DNA from 3 places in the Streptomyces sp. NPDC049887 genome. Region 3 is predicted to be linked to each of the others. Evidence: riboswitches for the same ligand, from Rfam matches in the RefSeq annotation. Region 3 holds a riboswitch; each other region holds the start of a gene.

What was found. Region 3 has a riboswitch for cyclic di-AMP ahead of AB0J10_RS07800 (M23 family metallopeptidase). Riboswitches for the same ligand answer to the same signal wherever they lie in the genome.
Region 1: it holds a riboswitch for cyclic di-AMP, as region 3 does, so the genes downstream of both, AB0J10_RS18190 (LysM peptidoglycan-binding domain-containing M23 family metallopeptidase) here and AB0J10_RS07800 (M23 family metallopeptidase) in region 3, are expected to answer to the same signal.
Region 2: it holds a riboswitch for cyclic di-AMP, as region 3 does, so the genes downstream of both, AB0J10_RS00465 (transglycosylase family protein) here and AB0J10_RS07800 (M23 family metallopeptidase) in region 3, are expected to answer to the same signal.

What each region holds. Positions count from the first base shown of each region.
Region 1 covers NZ_JBFAMM010000013.1:128,679-133,294, reverse strand. The annotation lists gene AB0J10_RS18200 (aspartate aminotransferase family protein) at 1-331, shown strand, start outside; gene AB0J10_RS18195 (tyrosine-protein phosphatase) at 458-1,273, opposite strand; cyclic di-AMP (ydaO/yuaA leader) riboswitch at 2,137-2,291, shown strand; gene AB0J10_RS18190 (LysM peptidoglycan-binding domain-containing M23 family metallopeptidase) at 2,296-3,294, shown strand; gene AB0J10_RS18185 (SGNH/GDSL hydrolase family protein) at 3,517-4,308, shown strand; gene AB0J10_RS18180 (STM4011 family radical SAM protein) at 4,269-4,616, opposite strand, start outside.
Region 2 covers NZ_JBFAMM010000001.1:107,759-112,374, forward strand. The annotation lists gene eno (phosphopyruvate hydratase) at 9-1,289, opposite strand; gene AB0J10_RS00465 (transglycosylase family protein) at 1,605-2,267, opposite strand; cyclic di-AMP (ydaO/yuaA leader) riboswitch at 2,271-2,436, opposite strand; gene AB0J10_RS00470 (transglycosylase family protein) at 2,693-3,637, opposite strand; gene AB0J10_RS00475 (cytochrome P450) at 3,790-4,616, opposite strand, start outside.
Region 3 covers NZ_JBFAMM010000005.1:10,410-15,025, forward strand. The annotation lists gene AB0J10_RS07795 (pitrilysin family protein) at 1-1,117, shown strand, start outside; cyclic di-AMP (ydaO/yuaA leader) riboswitch at 1,347-1,510, shown strand; gene AB0J10_RS07800 (M23 family metallopeptidase) at 1,524-2,297, shown strand; gene AB0J10_RS07805 (GntR family transcriptional regulator) at 2,472-3,149, shown strand; gene AB0J10_RS07810 (HPr family phosphocarrier protein) at 3,298-3,579, opposite strand; gene AB0J10_RS07815 (GNAT family N-acetyltransferase) at 3,755-4,616, shown strand, end outside.

The DNA of each region.
Region 1 (4,616 bases), on a different contig from region 3:
CCGCGGGCGCGGACTGATGATCGGGATCGAGTTCGGCAGACCGTCGTCGCTGAAGCTCCGCAGCCGCTGGACGATGCTGCAGGCGGCCCGCAAGGGGCTGTTCGCCCAGATGGTGGTCGTGCCCCTGCTGCAGCGGCACCGCATCCTCACCCAGGTCTCCGGCGACCGGCTGGAAGTGATCAAGCTGATTCCGCCGTTGATCATCGGCGAACCGGAGGTGGACCGGTTCGTCGAGGCCTTCACCGCCGTCATGGACGACGCGCACGGCGGCAGCGGGCTGATGTGGGACTTCGGCAGGACCCTCGTCAAGCAGGCGGTCGCCGGTCGCTGAACGGCCGGATCGCGGACGTCACGGCCCCGGCAGCCGCAAGGTCACCGGGCGGCGCGTGGCCCGCCAGGCGCGTTCCCGCCGTGCAGGTGCCGCGGGGGCGGCTGCGGACCGGCCGCCCGCCGCCGCTCAGACCGCCCCGTCGACCAGCCGCCCACGGAGGCGCTCCCGCGTCGCGCCGGTGAGGCCGAGGCCGTCCTGGAGATAGCGCTCGGTGCTGCCCCAGACCTCCTCCATGGTCTCGAACGCCGCCGCCAGGTACTCGGCGCGGGCGTCGAACAGAGGGCTCAGCAACTCCATCACCTCGGGTGACATCCCGGCCGGGGAGCTGTCGCTGCGACGCACCTTGTAGCGCCGGTGCGGGTCGTTCGACTTGAGGTAGTCCGCCTCGATGGCGTCCCGCTCGACCCCCACGGCCAGCAACGAGACGGCGATGGACAGGCCCGCCCGGTCCTTGCCCGCGGCGCAGTGCATCAGCGCCGGCGTGCTGTCCTCGGCCAGTGCGTGCAGGACGCGGCTGTGCTCGGCGGTGCGCTCCTTGATGATCAGGCGGTAGGAGGCGACCATCCGCCCCGCCGCCTGGCCGTCGTCGAGGATCGACTTCAGCTGGTCGAGGTCGCCGTCCCGCACCATCCGCCAGAACTCGGCCCCGTCGGCCGGGTCGGACAGCGGGATATTGACGTTGCGCACCCCGGCGAGTTCGACGTCCGGGCCCTCCAGCCGCTGGTCCGCGGAATTGCGGAAGTCGAAGATCGTGTGGAGCCCGAGCGAGGAGAGGAAGGCCGCGTCGGTGTCCGTCGCGTGCGCGAGATGGCCGCTGCGGAACAGCCGTCCGTACCGCACGCGCCGTCCGTCCACGGTCGGCAGTCCGCCCACGTCCCGGAAGTTGCGCACACCGGACAGCTCGGGTTCGGTCGACGGGGTCTGGGGCAGCTGCTGAGTCACGGGGGCTCCTCCGTGTCTGCGGTCGGCACTGCTCGCCGACGAGGGCGCGGTATTGACACTACGACATCGATTCCTCAGGCAATCATCTCGACCCGTGTGTGCCGGGCCGTTGCCCGCCGTCGAACTCCCCCCGACGATGTGCGGAGTTGTCGGAGTCCGAGAGGTCCGGATCACCGAGAAGGTCGGCGACGGCCGAATCCGGCTTCTGTCCGGCGCGAGGGGCAGCTGCGCACGGTTCCCGACCGATCGGGTCGAACTCCTTCTTCCACACCGGCGGGCCGCACATCGAGCCGGACGACGCGGCCGCGGAGGACTCGGCGGGGTGCCGGCGGCGGCGACGGGCGTGCGGCTCCTCGTGGCCGACGGCGCCCGGCTCGGGCGGGGGACGGGGGAGCGGGCCGGAACGGGGCACCGGACCCCGAACCCGGACCGCTACCCCGGCGGCCCCAGCCGCTCCCCGGGTGGGGCAGACCACCGCAATTCGGGGGTTGTGGGAATGGAATTCCGGCCGGACGAGTGAAAGATGTTTTTCTGCGACACTCGCGCCCTTGAATGTATTGCGTCCGCAATGAGTGTTGTGTCCGAATTGGCTGCTTTAGGGTGGGCGCGCCCTGATTGGTAATGGGGGTGGCGTCCACCCGTGAGCGGAATCATATCCGTGACGTTCCGTGCGGCGGGCGACGGCCCAACTCCCTTGTCCGCGTGGAAATCGAAGATCCGTGATCCACGGAGTGTGACCGGGAAATGTGTGCCGATATCCGGCAGGTCGATTCCCGGTGGAAATGACGGCTTGTTCGCACCGACCCGGCTCCCTTACGGTCACCGCAATCCGGTCGGAACGCCTAATCCTGCCGCCGTCCGGAATATCGCACCCACCCACATGTGGCAGGAGCGGGGGACCCAGGTACTGCGCCGTTCCGTGACCCCGGACGGCTCGGGGTGAAGCCGCGCCCACGGCGCGGCCGGGCAGCTCCAGCCCGAACCCGACAGCTCACCTCGCAGGCGGCGGAGAGGAATGCGCCATGCCCGGTAAGGGGAAGCACCGCCGTCCGAGGACCAGCCCGTTCAGGCGCGGATTCGTCGCTGCCGGTACGGGCGGGGCCGCCATCGCCATCCCGTTCGTCGGTGCCGCCGGCGCGAACGCCGCCGGGCAGTCCGCGCCCGCCGCCGGGCACGCCGTTCCGACCGTGCACCAGGCCGTCGTCCCCCAGGCGCCGCAGGCCGGCAAGGCGGTCGAGACCTACACCGTCGTGGCGGGTGACCACCTGTCGAAGATCGCCGCCGAGCAGGATGTCACGGGCGGCTGGAAGAAGCTCTACGCCGACAACCGTGCCGCCGTCGGTGAGAACCCGTCGCTGATCCACCCGGGTCTGCGGCTCAGCCTCCACGCCGGGCCGAAGGCCACGGCCGACGCGAAGCCCCAGCCGAAGGCCGAGTCGAAGGCCGAGACCCCGGCGAAGGCCGACGCGAAGTCCCCGGCGAAGGCCAAGGCCGCGGCCGAGAGGCCGGCTGCCTCCACCGAGCGCGCCTCCCGCACCGCAGACCGCGGCGCCTCCGCTCCCGCGGCCGCTCCCGTCCGGGTTCCTGCCGCCGGTACCGCCGTCAACAACATCCCCTCGGGCTACTTCGCCCCGGTGGTCGGCGGCGTCAGCACCGCGTACAAGACCGCCGGTGCCATGTGGTCCAGCGGCTACCACACCGGTGTGGACTTCATCGCCCCCACCGGCACGTCGGTGAAGGCCGTCGGTCCCGGCACCGTCGTCTCCGCCGGCTGGAGCGGTGCGTACGGCAACGAGGTCGTCATCAAGCACGACGACGGCACCTACTCGCAGTACGCCCACCTCTCCCAGCTCTCCATCGCCTCCGGCGAGAGCGTCACGGGCGGCCGGCAGATCGGCCTGTCCGGCTCGACCGGCAACTCCACGGGCCCGCACCTGCACTTCGAGATCCGCACCAGCCCCGGTTACGGGTCGGACATCGACCCGCTGGCCTACCTGCGTCAGCACGGGGTCGCGATCTGACGTCGCGTCGGTACCTCGCGCGGCGTCCTCGTCCGCCGGCCCCGCGCAGGGGGCCGGCGGACGGCTCCGTTCCGGGCCCCGGCCGGGGTCGGTGCCGGATGGCGGGCGCGTCCGACGGCTATTCCCGCTTTGCCGAAAACTGACCTGGTGGTCTATATCACGCGCCGTCAAGCCCTCCCTACGGTGGCGTAGGTCACTTCTCGAGGTGAATGATGACTCGACGTGGCAGATGATTCGCGATCAAGAGCAAAGGACTTCTTCGGGTCGTACGCGGCGATCGGTGACAGCTTCACCGAGGGCGTCGGAGACCCCGGACCCGACAGCCGGTTCGTCGGCTGGGCGGACCGCCTCGCGGTCCTGCTGGACGACCGCCTACCGGAACACAACCTCCGCTACGCCAATCTCGCCGTGCGCGGCAGGCTACTCGACCAGATCGTCGAGGAGCAGGTCCCGCGCGCCAAGGAACTCGCCCCCGACCTGGTGACGTTCTGTGCCGGAGGGAACGACATCATCCGACCCGGCAGCGACCCCGACGACGTCGCCGAACGCTTCGAGCGGGCCGTCGCCGACCTCGCCGCCTCCGTGGGCACGGTGATGGTGACCACCGGCTTCGACACCCGCGGGGTGCCCGTGCTACGCCACCTCCGGGGCAAGATCGCCACGTACACGGCACACGTCCGTGCCATCGCCGATCGCCACGACTGCCCGGTCCTCGACCTCTGGTCGCTCAAGTCCGTGCAGGACAGGCGGGCCTGGGACGCCGACCGGCTGCACCTCTCGCCCGAGGGGCACACACGGGTGGCGCTGCGCGCGGCGCAGGTGCTCGGTCTGGACGTGCCCGCCGACCCGGACCAGCCGTGGCCGCCGCTGCCGCCGCGCGGCAGCCACGAAGTACGCCTCGACAACATCCAATGGGCCCGGGAGCACCTCGTGCCCTGGATCGGACGGCGGCTCCGGGGCGAATCGTCCGGTGATCACGTGGAGCCGAAGCGCCCGGACCTGCTGCCGCTCTGATCGCCCGACCCGGAGCGGGAGGGGCCCGCCCCGGAGCCCGCCACCGGGACCGACGCCGAGTCCGGGACGGAGCGCGGGCCCGGCACCGGGTCCGCGCCGTGCGGTGCCAGGCCTCGGGCGCTGCCGAAGCCGGGTACGGAGTCCGGGTACCCGGCGGGGACCCGCTCCAGGACCCCGCCCGCGAACACGTCGTACAGCGGAAGCGACTCCAGATGGACGTAGCCGATGTGGCAGTCGCACACCGCGAGCGGGCACGCCCTCGGACCCAGCGCCGCACGGTAGGAGCCGTCGTAGAGGTTGCCGAGCCC
Region 2 (4,616 bases), on a different contig from region 3:
GTACGGAATCAGCCCTTGAAACGCGGGAACGCGCTGCGGCCGGCGTACACCGCGGCGTCGTCGAGGATCTCCTCGATACGCAGGAGCTGGTTGTACTTGGCGACGCGCTCGGAACGGGCCGGGGCACCGGTCTTGATCTGACCGCAGTTGGTGGCGACGGCCAGATCGGCGATGGTGACGTCCTCGGTCTCGCCGGAGCGGTGGGACATCATGCACTTGAAGCCGCTGCGCTGGGCCAGCTCGACGGCGTCGAGGGTCTCGGTCAGCGAGCCGATCTGGTTGACCTTGACCAGGAGGGCGTTGGCGGCGGCCTCGTCGATGCCTCGGGCGAGGCGCTCGGGGTTGGTCACGAACAGGTCGTCGCCGACCAGCTGGACCTTGGCGCCGAGCTTCTCGGTGATCGTCTTCCAGCCGTCCCAGTCGTCCTCGAACAGCGGGTCCTCGATCGAGACCAGCGGGTAGGCGGAGACGAGCTCCTCGTAGTACTCGGTCATCTCGGCGGCCGAGCGGGACTTGCCCTCGAACTCGTAGGCGCCGTCCTTGTAGAACTCGGAGGCGGCGACGTCGAGCGCGAGCGCGATGTCCTTGCCCGGCGTGTAGCCGGCCTTCTTGATCGCCTCGAGGATGAGGTCGAGGGCCTCGCGGTTGGAGCCCAGGTTCGGGGCGAAGCCGCCCTCGTCGCCGAGTCCGGTGGAGAGTCCCTTCTCCTTCAGGACCTTCTTCAGGGTGTGGTACACCTCGGTGCCCCAGCGCAGGGCCTCGGAGAAGGACTCCGCGCCGATGGGAGCGATCATGAACTCCTGGATGTCCACGTTGGAGTCGGCGTGCGAGCCGCCGTTCAGGATGTTCATCATCGGAACGGGCAGCAGGTGCGCGTTCGGGCCGCCGAGGTAGCGGAACAGCGGCAGGTCGGACGCCTCGGAGGCGGCGTGCGCGACGGCGAGGGAGACGCCGAGGATCGCGTTGGCGCCGAGGGAGGACTTGTCCGGGGTGGCGTCGAGGTCGAACATCGCCTGGTCGATCAGGCGCTGCTCGGTGGCGTCATAGCCGACGAGCTCGGGGCCGATCTGCTCGATGACGGCGAGGACGGCCTTCTCGACACCCTTGCCCAGGTAGCGGTTCGGGTCGCCGTCGCGGAGCTCGAGGGCCTCGAAGGCGCCGGTGGACGCACCGGACGGAACGGCAGCACGGCCGGTGCTGCCGTCGTCGAGGCCGACCTCGACCTCGACCGTGGGGTTGCCTCGGGAGTCCAGGATTTCCCGGGCTACGACGACGTCGATGGACGGCACGAGCATCTCCTTCTGGGATGTGACGTGTGAGGTGACACAAACGGAGCCGTGTCGGTGCAGGGTCGCTTTGGCCTTGCGGCAAGAGCCTAACCGCCTGGGAGGCATCGGCCGGCAGATGCCCGCCCCGTGGGACGAAAAAGCGGTCGGAACGGACAAAGACCCCGACCCGGGGGCACTTCCCGTACCCGCCGGACTGCGGGGAGTACGGGGGTGCACCGGGCCGGGGCCGGGGACGGGGGTGCGCCGTCGAGTGGTCCGCCGGGCCCACCGGACGACGGCCGTCCCGGGGACCACAGGGGCCCCCGGGGCCGGTCGTCAGCTCAGGTGGAGCTGCTGGCCGGGGTGGATGACGTTCGCGTCCGCGACGATGTCCTTGTTCAGCTCGAACAGCTTCTTCCAGCCGCCCTTGACCTTCTCTGCCTCGGCGATCCTGCTGAGGGTGTCACCGGCCTTGACCGTGTACTCGCCGTCGCCCTTCTTGACCGGGGCGGCCGCGCGCTCGGAGCGGCTGGTCGGGGCCTCGGCCCGCTTCGGGGCGGAAGGCCGGGCCTTGGGCTCGGCGGCCTTGGGGGCGGCCGGGGCGGCACCGTCGTACGAGGCGTTCGACAGTCCGGTGCCGCAGTTCGGCCAGGCACCCTTGCCCTGGCCCGCCAGGACCTTCTCGGCGATCTGGATCTGCTGCGCCTTGCTGGCCTTGTCGGCGGTGGAGGCGAACGCGGTGCCCCCGTAGGCCGCCCAGGTGGAGGCCGAGAACTGCAGCCCGCCGTAGTAGCCGTTGCCGGTGTTGATGGACCAGTTGCCGCCGGACTCGCACTGGGCGACGGCGTCCCACTCGGAGGCGGTCGCGGCGGACGCGGTGCCCGAGGCCATCAGCGGGGCGGCGATGGCGGCGCCGGCGACACCGGCGAGCGTGGCGACACGGGTGGACCGCTGGAAGACCGTCGGGCGACGGTGCTTGCCCTTGCCGGAAAGCAGCATCGAAGTTCTCCTCACCGACGCCTGCGAGGTGAGCTGTCGGGTTCGGGCCGATGTGGTGTGCCCGGCCGTGCGACGAGCGCACGGCTCCACCCCTAGCCGGGCAGCCCTCATCGGGCCTGTCCGGCACTTACCTTGGGTCCCCCGCTCCTGCCTTCGGCGCTTGCGCGACGACTGTTCCCGGCGGCCGCCGGCAGGATTCGGCGTGCGGTCGACGGGGCCCGCGTTGCGAGCGGTTCAGACCGTAGACACACGTCTCCCCGATGTTCAAAGTCGAACATCGGGGAGAAATCGCCCAAAACTGACGAGGTGACATGTCCGTTTTCGCAGGTGAGAGCCGCGATGACCGGAGTTGACCGTCTAGCGGGGCCAGTTGACCGGAAGAGACTCTTGTCTCACTCGCACAGAACCGGACATAAGCACTCGAACTACTCCTTCAACTCGCCCTCACCCAGGTCGAGATCGAGGCTCTGGCCAGGCAGGATGAGGTCCGCGTCGGAGCCGACGACGTCCTGGTTCGCCTCGTAGAGGGCGGGCCAGCCGCCGGGCACCTGGTTCGCGTCGGCGATCGACGAGAGGGTGTCGCCGGTGCGGACGACGTACTCATCTCCCGTGGCGGCGTCGTCCCGTGCCGATCCGTCACCTCGTGATGCGTGACGACCCGATTCACGCTCATCATCCGAATTGCCCGCATCGTCCCCTTCGGTGGCCGGGGTGCCCCGGTGCTTGCCGATGCCCGTATCCGCCCCGGCTTCACCGGACGCCTCCGCGCTCCCAGCGGAGCCCTCGACGGGTCCGGCGGGCTCCGGGGCCCCGTCCGGCGGGGAGGACTGCTCGGGCGGCGCGGACGAGGAGTCGCCCGTCCCCGACTGGGAGCCGGCCGGCGAGGAGGCTCCGGCATCCGGCTCGGGCACGGAATCCGCCCCGTCGCCGAACGACGGCGCCTTCACGAGGCCGCCCAGCGGGTCGGCCGACGGGGTACCGGCGGGCTCGGAGCCACTGCCACCCAGACCCGTGATCACTCCGCAGCTCTGCCAGGCGGAAGCGCCCTGGGCCGCGAGCACCATCTCGGCGACGGAGATCTGCTGGGAGGGGTCGGCGAGGTCGGCGCGCGGCGCGTAGGCGGTGCCGCCGTAGGCCTCCCAGGTCTCCTGGGAGATCTGGAGGCCGCCGTAGTAGCCGTTGCCGAGGTTGGCACTCCAGTCGCCGCCGCTCTCGCAGTCCGCGACGCGGTTCCAGGTGGCGGTGTCGGCGGCGGACGCGGTACCCGCGCCGAGCAGCGGGATGGCGATGGCCGATCCGGTCACCCCTGCCGCGACGATGAGGGCGGGGGCCTGACGAGGTCGGCGGTGTCGACCGTTCCCGGACAGCATGCGGTGTGCCTTCCGTGTGACTACAGAAAACTCCTGGGGATTGAGACCTCGATGCCCCGGAGTCGGGGTGAACGTAGCCGCACTCCGACGTCAGTCACAAGTCGGTGCAGCGGAGATCACGTGAAAGTCACAGTCTTGACTGTCCGTCAGATTCAGCGTCGGGTGAATTCAACGGGCAGAGTGCGCAATCCGCGCATGATGAGTCCCCCACGCCACCGCAATTCCGACGGATCGACCGCAAGCCGCAAGTCGGGCAGCCGGGTGAGGAGGGTCGCGAGCGCGACCTGCCCCTCCAGCCGCGCGAGCGGCGCACCCAGGCAGTAGTGGATGCCGTGCCCGTAGCCGAGGTGCTGGTTGTCCCGGCGGCCGAGATCGAGGGTGTCGGGCTCCGCGAACCGCTCGGGGTCGCGGTCCGCGGCGGCCAGCACGACGAGGACGGGGTCGCCGGCGGCGATGTCCCGTCCGCCGAGCGTCAGCGACTCGGTCGCGAAACGCCAGGTGGCGAGTTCCACCGGCCCGTCGTAGCGCAGCAGTTCCTCGACCCCGGTGGCGAGCAGAGCGTCCTCGCCGGCGGCCAGCGAGTCCTGGAGCCGCCGCCGCTGCCCCGGATTGCGCAGCAGCGCGTACGTCCCGTTCCCGATGAGGTTCACCGTCGTCTCGAACCCGGCGAAGAGCAGGATGAAGGCCATCGCCGCGGCCTCGTTCTCGGTGAGGTGCTCCCCGTGGTCGGACGCCTTGATGAGTCCCGAGATGAGGTCGTCGCCGGGGGCTTCCCGCTTGCGGTGGATCAGGTCGGCGAGATAGCCGCGCATCTTCTTCACCGACCGGGCGACACCGCCGCGCGGTCCCCCGCCGTGACGAATCATCATCCCCGCCCAGTCCCGGAAGTCGTCCTGGTCCTCCCGCGGTACGCCGAGCATGTCGCAGATGGCGTAGATGGGGAGCGGGAACGCGAACTCATGGATGAGGTCCGCACTTC
Region 3 (4,616 bases):
CGGCGCCACGCTCGACTCGCACGCCGACCACCCGGGGGTGCGGATCTCCCTGGAGGTGCCGGTCTCGCGGCTGCCGAAGGCCCTCGGCCTGCTCGCCGAGGCGCTGCGCGCCCCGCTGTTCGCCGACAGCGAGGTCGAGCGGCTCGTGCGCAACCGGCTGGACGAGATCCCCCACGAGACGGCGAACCCGGCCCGCCGGGCGGCGAAGGAGCTCTCCCGGCAACTGTTCCCGCCGTCCTCACGGATGTCGCGGCCGCGGCAGGGCACGGAGGAGACCGTCGAGCGCATCGACTCCGCCGCGGTCCGGGCCTTCTACGAGGCGCACGTCCGCCCGGCCACGGCCACGGTCGTGGTCGTCGGTGACCTCGAAGGGGTGGACCTGGACGCCGTGCTGACCGACACGCTCGGCGCCTGGACGGGCGACTCGGCCGAGAGCCGCCCGATGCCGCCGATCACCGCCGACGACACGGGCCGCGTCGTCATCGTCGACCGACCCGGCGCCGTGCAGACCCAGTTGCTGATCGGCCGGATCGGCCCCGACCGTCACGACCGGGTCTGGCCCGCCCAGGTCCTGGGCACGTACTGCCTCGGCGGCACGCTCACCTCGCGCCTGGACCGCGTGCTGCGCGAGGAGAAGGGCTACACCTACGGCGTACGGGCCTTCGGCCAGGTGCTGCGTTCGGACACCCCGGCGTCGCCGGGCGGGGCCTCCGGCGCCTCGATGCTCGCCATCAGCGGCTCGGTCGACACCCCGCACACCGGTCCCGCTCTCGCCGACCTCTTCGAGGTGCTGCGCGTCCTCGCAGCGGAGGGCCTGACGGACACGGAGCGCGATGTCGCCGTGCAGAACCTGGTGGGCGTGGCGCCGCTGAAGTACGAGACGGCCGCCTCCGTGGCGGGCACGCTGGCCGACCAGGTCGAGCAGGGGCTCCCGGACGACTACCAGGCCCAGTTGTACGCGCGGCTGGCCGGGACCGGCACGGTGGAGGCGACCGCCGCGGTCGTCAACGCCTTCCCCGTGGACCGGCTCGTCACGGTCCTCGTCGGGGACGCCTCCGAGATCGAGGAGCCCGTCCGGGCGCTCGGAATCGGTGAAGTGACCGTTGTCACGGGCTGATTGACCGCCCGCGCTCCGGGGCACGTCTACGGGCCTCGTCGGTTTCACGCCGGCGGGGCCCGTTCACGTACCCGGAACGGCCTCCCCCTATGTCCGGTTTGATGGGGAGGAGTGGTGTCTGCCCTGTGGCGTGCACTACAAAGATCCGTGTCTGTTTGGTGATTGGGCGAAGATCGGCTTAGCGTCTTCTGCGCTGTCCGCCAATTGCACGCGCCGCACCCGCGGCATCGGGCAGCCATCGCCGAGTCCCCGTCCGGCGCGAGCCTGGGGAGCCGGGGACCCATATGTCCCCTGGGGTGAATCGGGTGCCTTCGCCGCCGCGCGGAGGGGCCCGTAGGAGACCTTCCTGCTCCGAACCCGTCAGCTAACCCGGTAGGCGAGAAGGAAGGAAAGGATCAGCCACTTCATGGCGTTCACCCGTGCCACCGGGAAGCACCGTGGTCCGAGCCGCCTGTCGCGCAAGAGCGCGGGCGTCGCCTCCGTCGCGGCCATCGCCACCACCGGCGTCATCGGCACTCTCGCCTCCCCGGCCTTCGCCGCCGAGGCCGACGTCTCCGCCCCCGTCGAGGACACCGGCCTGACCCAGGCCGTCGCAGCCGACTCGCTCGCCGAACAGATCGACGCCCAGGCGGAGGCCCAGCAGCAGGAGGCCGCCCTGGTCGCCGCCCAGGAGAAGGCCGAGGCCGAGGCCAAGCGCAAGGCCGAGATCCGGGTGAAGGCCGCCCGTGACGCCGCGGAGCGTGCCGCCCGTGAGGCCGAGCGCAAGCGGCTGATGACGTACACGCTCCCGGTCGCCGGCTCCTATGTGAGCACCGACTACCACGCCGGGGGCGCCCAGTGGTCGTCCGGCAGCCACACCGGCGTCGACTTCCACGCCGCCTCCGGCACCGAGGTCGTCGCCGTCGGCATGGGCACCGTCGTGGAGGCCGGCTGGGGCGGCGCCTACGGCAACAACGTCGTCCTGCGCATGCACGACGGCACCTACACGCAGTACGGACACCTGTCCTCGATCAGCGTCTCGGTCGGCCAGCAGGTCACTCCGGGTCAGCAGATCGGCCTCTCCGGATCGACCGGGAACTCCTCCGGTCCGCACCTCCACTTCGAGGCCCGCACCGGCGAGGACTACGGCTCGGACATCGACCCGGTCTCGTACCTCCGCTCGCACGGTGTCCGCGTCTGACGCGCACTCGCCTCCGGCCCCGGCTCCCCTCCGAGCCGGGGCTTTCGGCGTATTCAGGCCAAAAGATATCCATGAATTACCATGGGTCTTCGGAAATTCCGGCCACCTGCCATAGAGTCACCGAAACAGACGTCGCTCGACGGGGTTTCGCGGCGATTAAAGCGGAGGTTCGGTATGCGCATTCCCGCGCGCTCGGTGTGCACGGCGATCCGCGACGACATCGTCTCCGGTGTGTTCGAGCGCGGCAGCCGCCTCACCGAGGAGCAGCTGGCGCGACGCTACGGCGTCTCGCGCGTCCCGGTCCGGGAGGCGCTGCGCACCCTTGAGTCGGAGGGTTTCGTCGTCACCCGCAGGCACGCCGGAGCGTGCGTGGCCGAGCCCACCGAGCAGGAGGCCGCCGACCTGCTGGAGATCCGGCTGCTGCTGGAGCCCCTGGGTGCAGCCCGGGCCGCCCAGCGGCGCACCGAGGCGCACCTCAAGGTGTTGCGCGGGCTGGTCAGACTCGGTCAGGACCGGGCCAGGCGCGGTCAGGGCGAGGACCTGCGCTCGCTCGGCGCCTGGTTCCACGAGACCCTGGCCCAGGCGTGCGGGAGCCCGGGGCTCACCGCGTTGCTGACCCAGCTCCGGTACAAGATCGCGTGGATGTACGCGGTCGAGCGGCCCGTCCGTCCCGTCGAGGCGTGGGCGGAGCACGGGGCGATCGTGGACGCGGTGGCGCGCGGCGACGCCGAGCGTGCCCGCGCGCTCACCGCGCTGCACGCCGAGCGGACGACGAGTGCGCACCGGCTGCGGATCCCCGCAGGCGTGAGGGTTTCGCAACATTCCGTAAACACGGCGGGTGACCGCACTTAACATTCGCGCCGTATACAAAGAGGGACATTGCGTGCCGGGGGCTTTTCCTGCTGCCGAAGAAACAGCCAGGACTAATTCCGGGGGGAAATGTGCGGGCCTCGGTGCCGGAAATCTCCGGCACCGAGGCCCGCACATGAATTCATCGGTTTCAGACGGTCTCAGGAAGCTCCTCGAGGCCCTCGGCCACGAGCTTCGCCAGACGCTCCAGGGCGGCTTCCGCGCCCTCCGCGTCCGAGGCGAGCACGATCTCCTCGCCGCCCTGCGCGCCGAGGCCGAGCACCGCGAGCATCGAGGCGGCGTTGACCGGGGTGCCACCGGCCTTGGCGATCGTGACCGGAACGCCGGAAGCCGTGGCGGCACGAACGAAGATGGACGCGGGGCGGGCGTGCAGGCCCTCGGCCCAGCCGACATTGACGCGGCGCTCAGCCATGGTGGTGCCCTTCGAGTCTCAGCGGGAAGCGTTGGCGGGTTGTCTAGACCAGTCTCTCATGGGGTGCGGAGTACCCGGCCACCGGCCCCGGCCCGTGCGGGGCCGGGATCGGCCCTCCCAGCCTGCCCTCGCACTTCGGGGAACGCGACCCGTGCCGGAGCCTTACCCTTGCCCCATGCAGACCCCGTCGGATCACGCCTACCCCGACCACTGGGAAGCCGACGTGGTGCTGCGTGACGGTGGCACCGCGCACATCAGGCCCATCACCACCGAGGACGCCGAGCGGCTCGTCAGTTTCTACGAACAGGTCTCGGACGAGTCCAAGTACTACCGGTTCTTCGCACCCTACCCACGGCTGTCTGCCAAGGACGTGCACCGGTTCACGCACCACGACTACGTGGACCGGGTGGGTCTCGCGGTGACCGTCGGCGGCCAGTTCATCGCGACCGTCCGCTACGACCGCATCAACGCGCAGGGCCTGCCGGCGTCCGCCCCGGCGGACGAGGCCGAGGTCGCCTTCCTGGTGCAGGACGCCCACCAGGGTCGGGGTGTCGCCTCCACCCTGCTGGAACACATCGCGGCCGTCGCGCGGGAGCGCGGGATCAGACGGTTCGCGGCGGAGGTGCTGCCCGCCAACAACAAAATGATCAAGGTTTTCACCGACGCCGGATACACCCAGCGGCGCAGCTTCGAGGACGGCTCCGTCCACCTCACGCTCGACCTCGAACCGACGGCCCGGTCCCTCGCGGTCCAGCGCGCCCGAGAACAGCGGGCCGAGGCCCGCTCCGTCCAGCGCCTCCTGGCACCCCGCTCGGTCGCGGTGATCGGCGCCGGTCGTGCCCCCGGCGGGGTGGGCCGAGCCGTCCTGCGGAATCTGGTCGACGCCGGGTACACCGGGCGCACGTACGCGGTGAACCGTTCGCTGGTCCTCGACATGGACGAGATCGACGGGGTCGCCGCCCACCGCTCGGTGGGGGAGATCGTCGCGGCGACCGGCGAGCCCGTGGACCTGGCGGTCGTCGCCGTCCCCGCCGAAC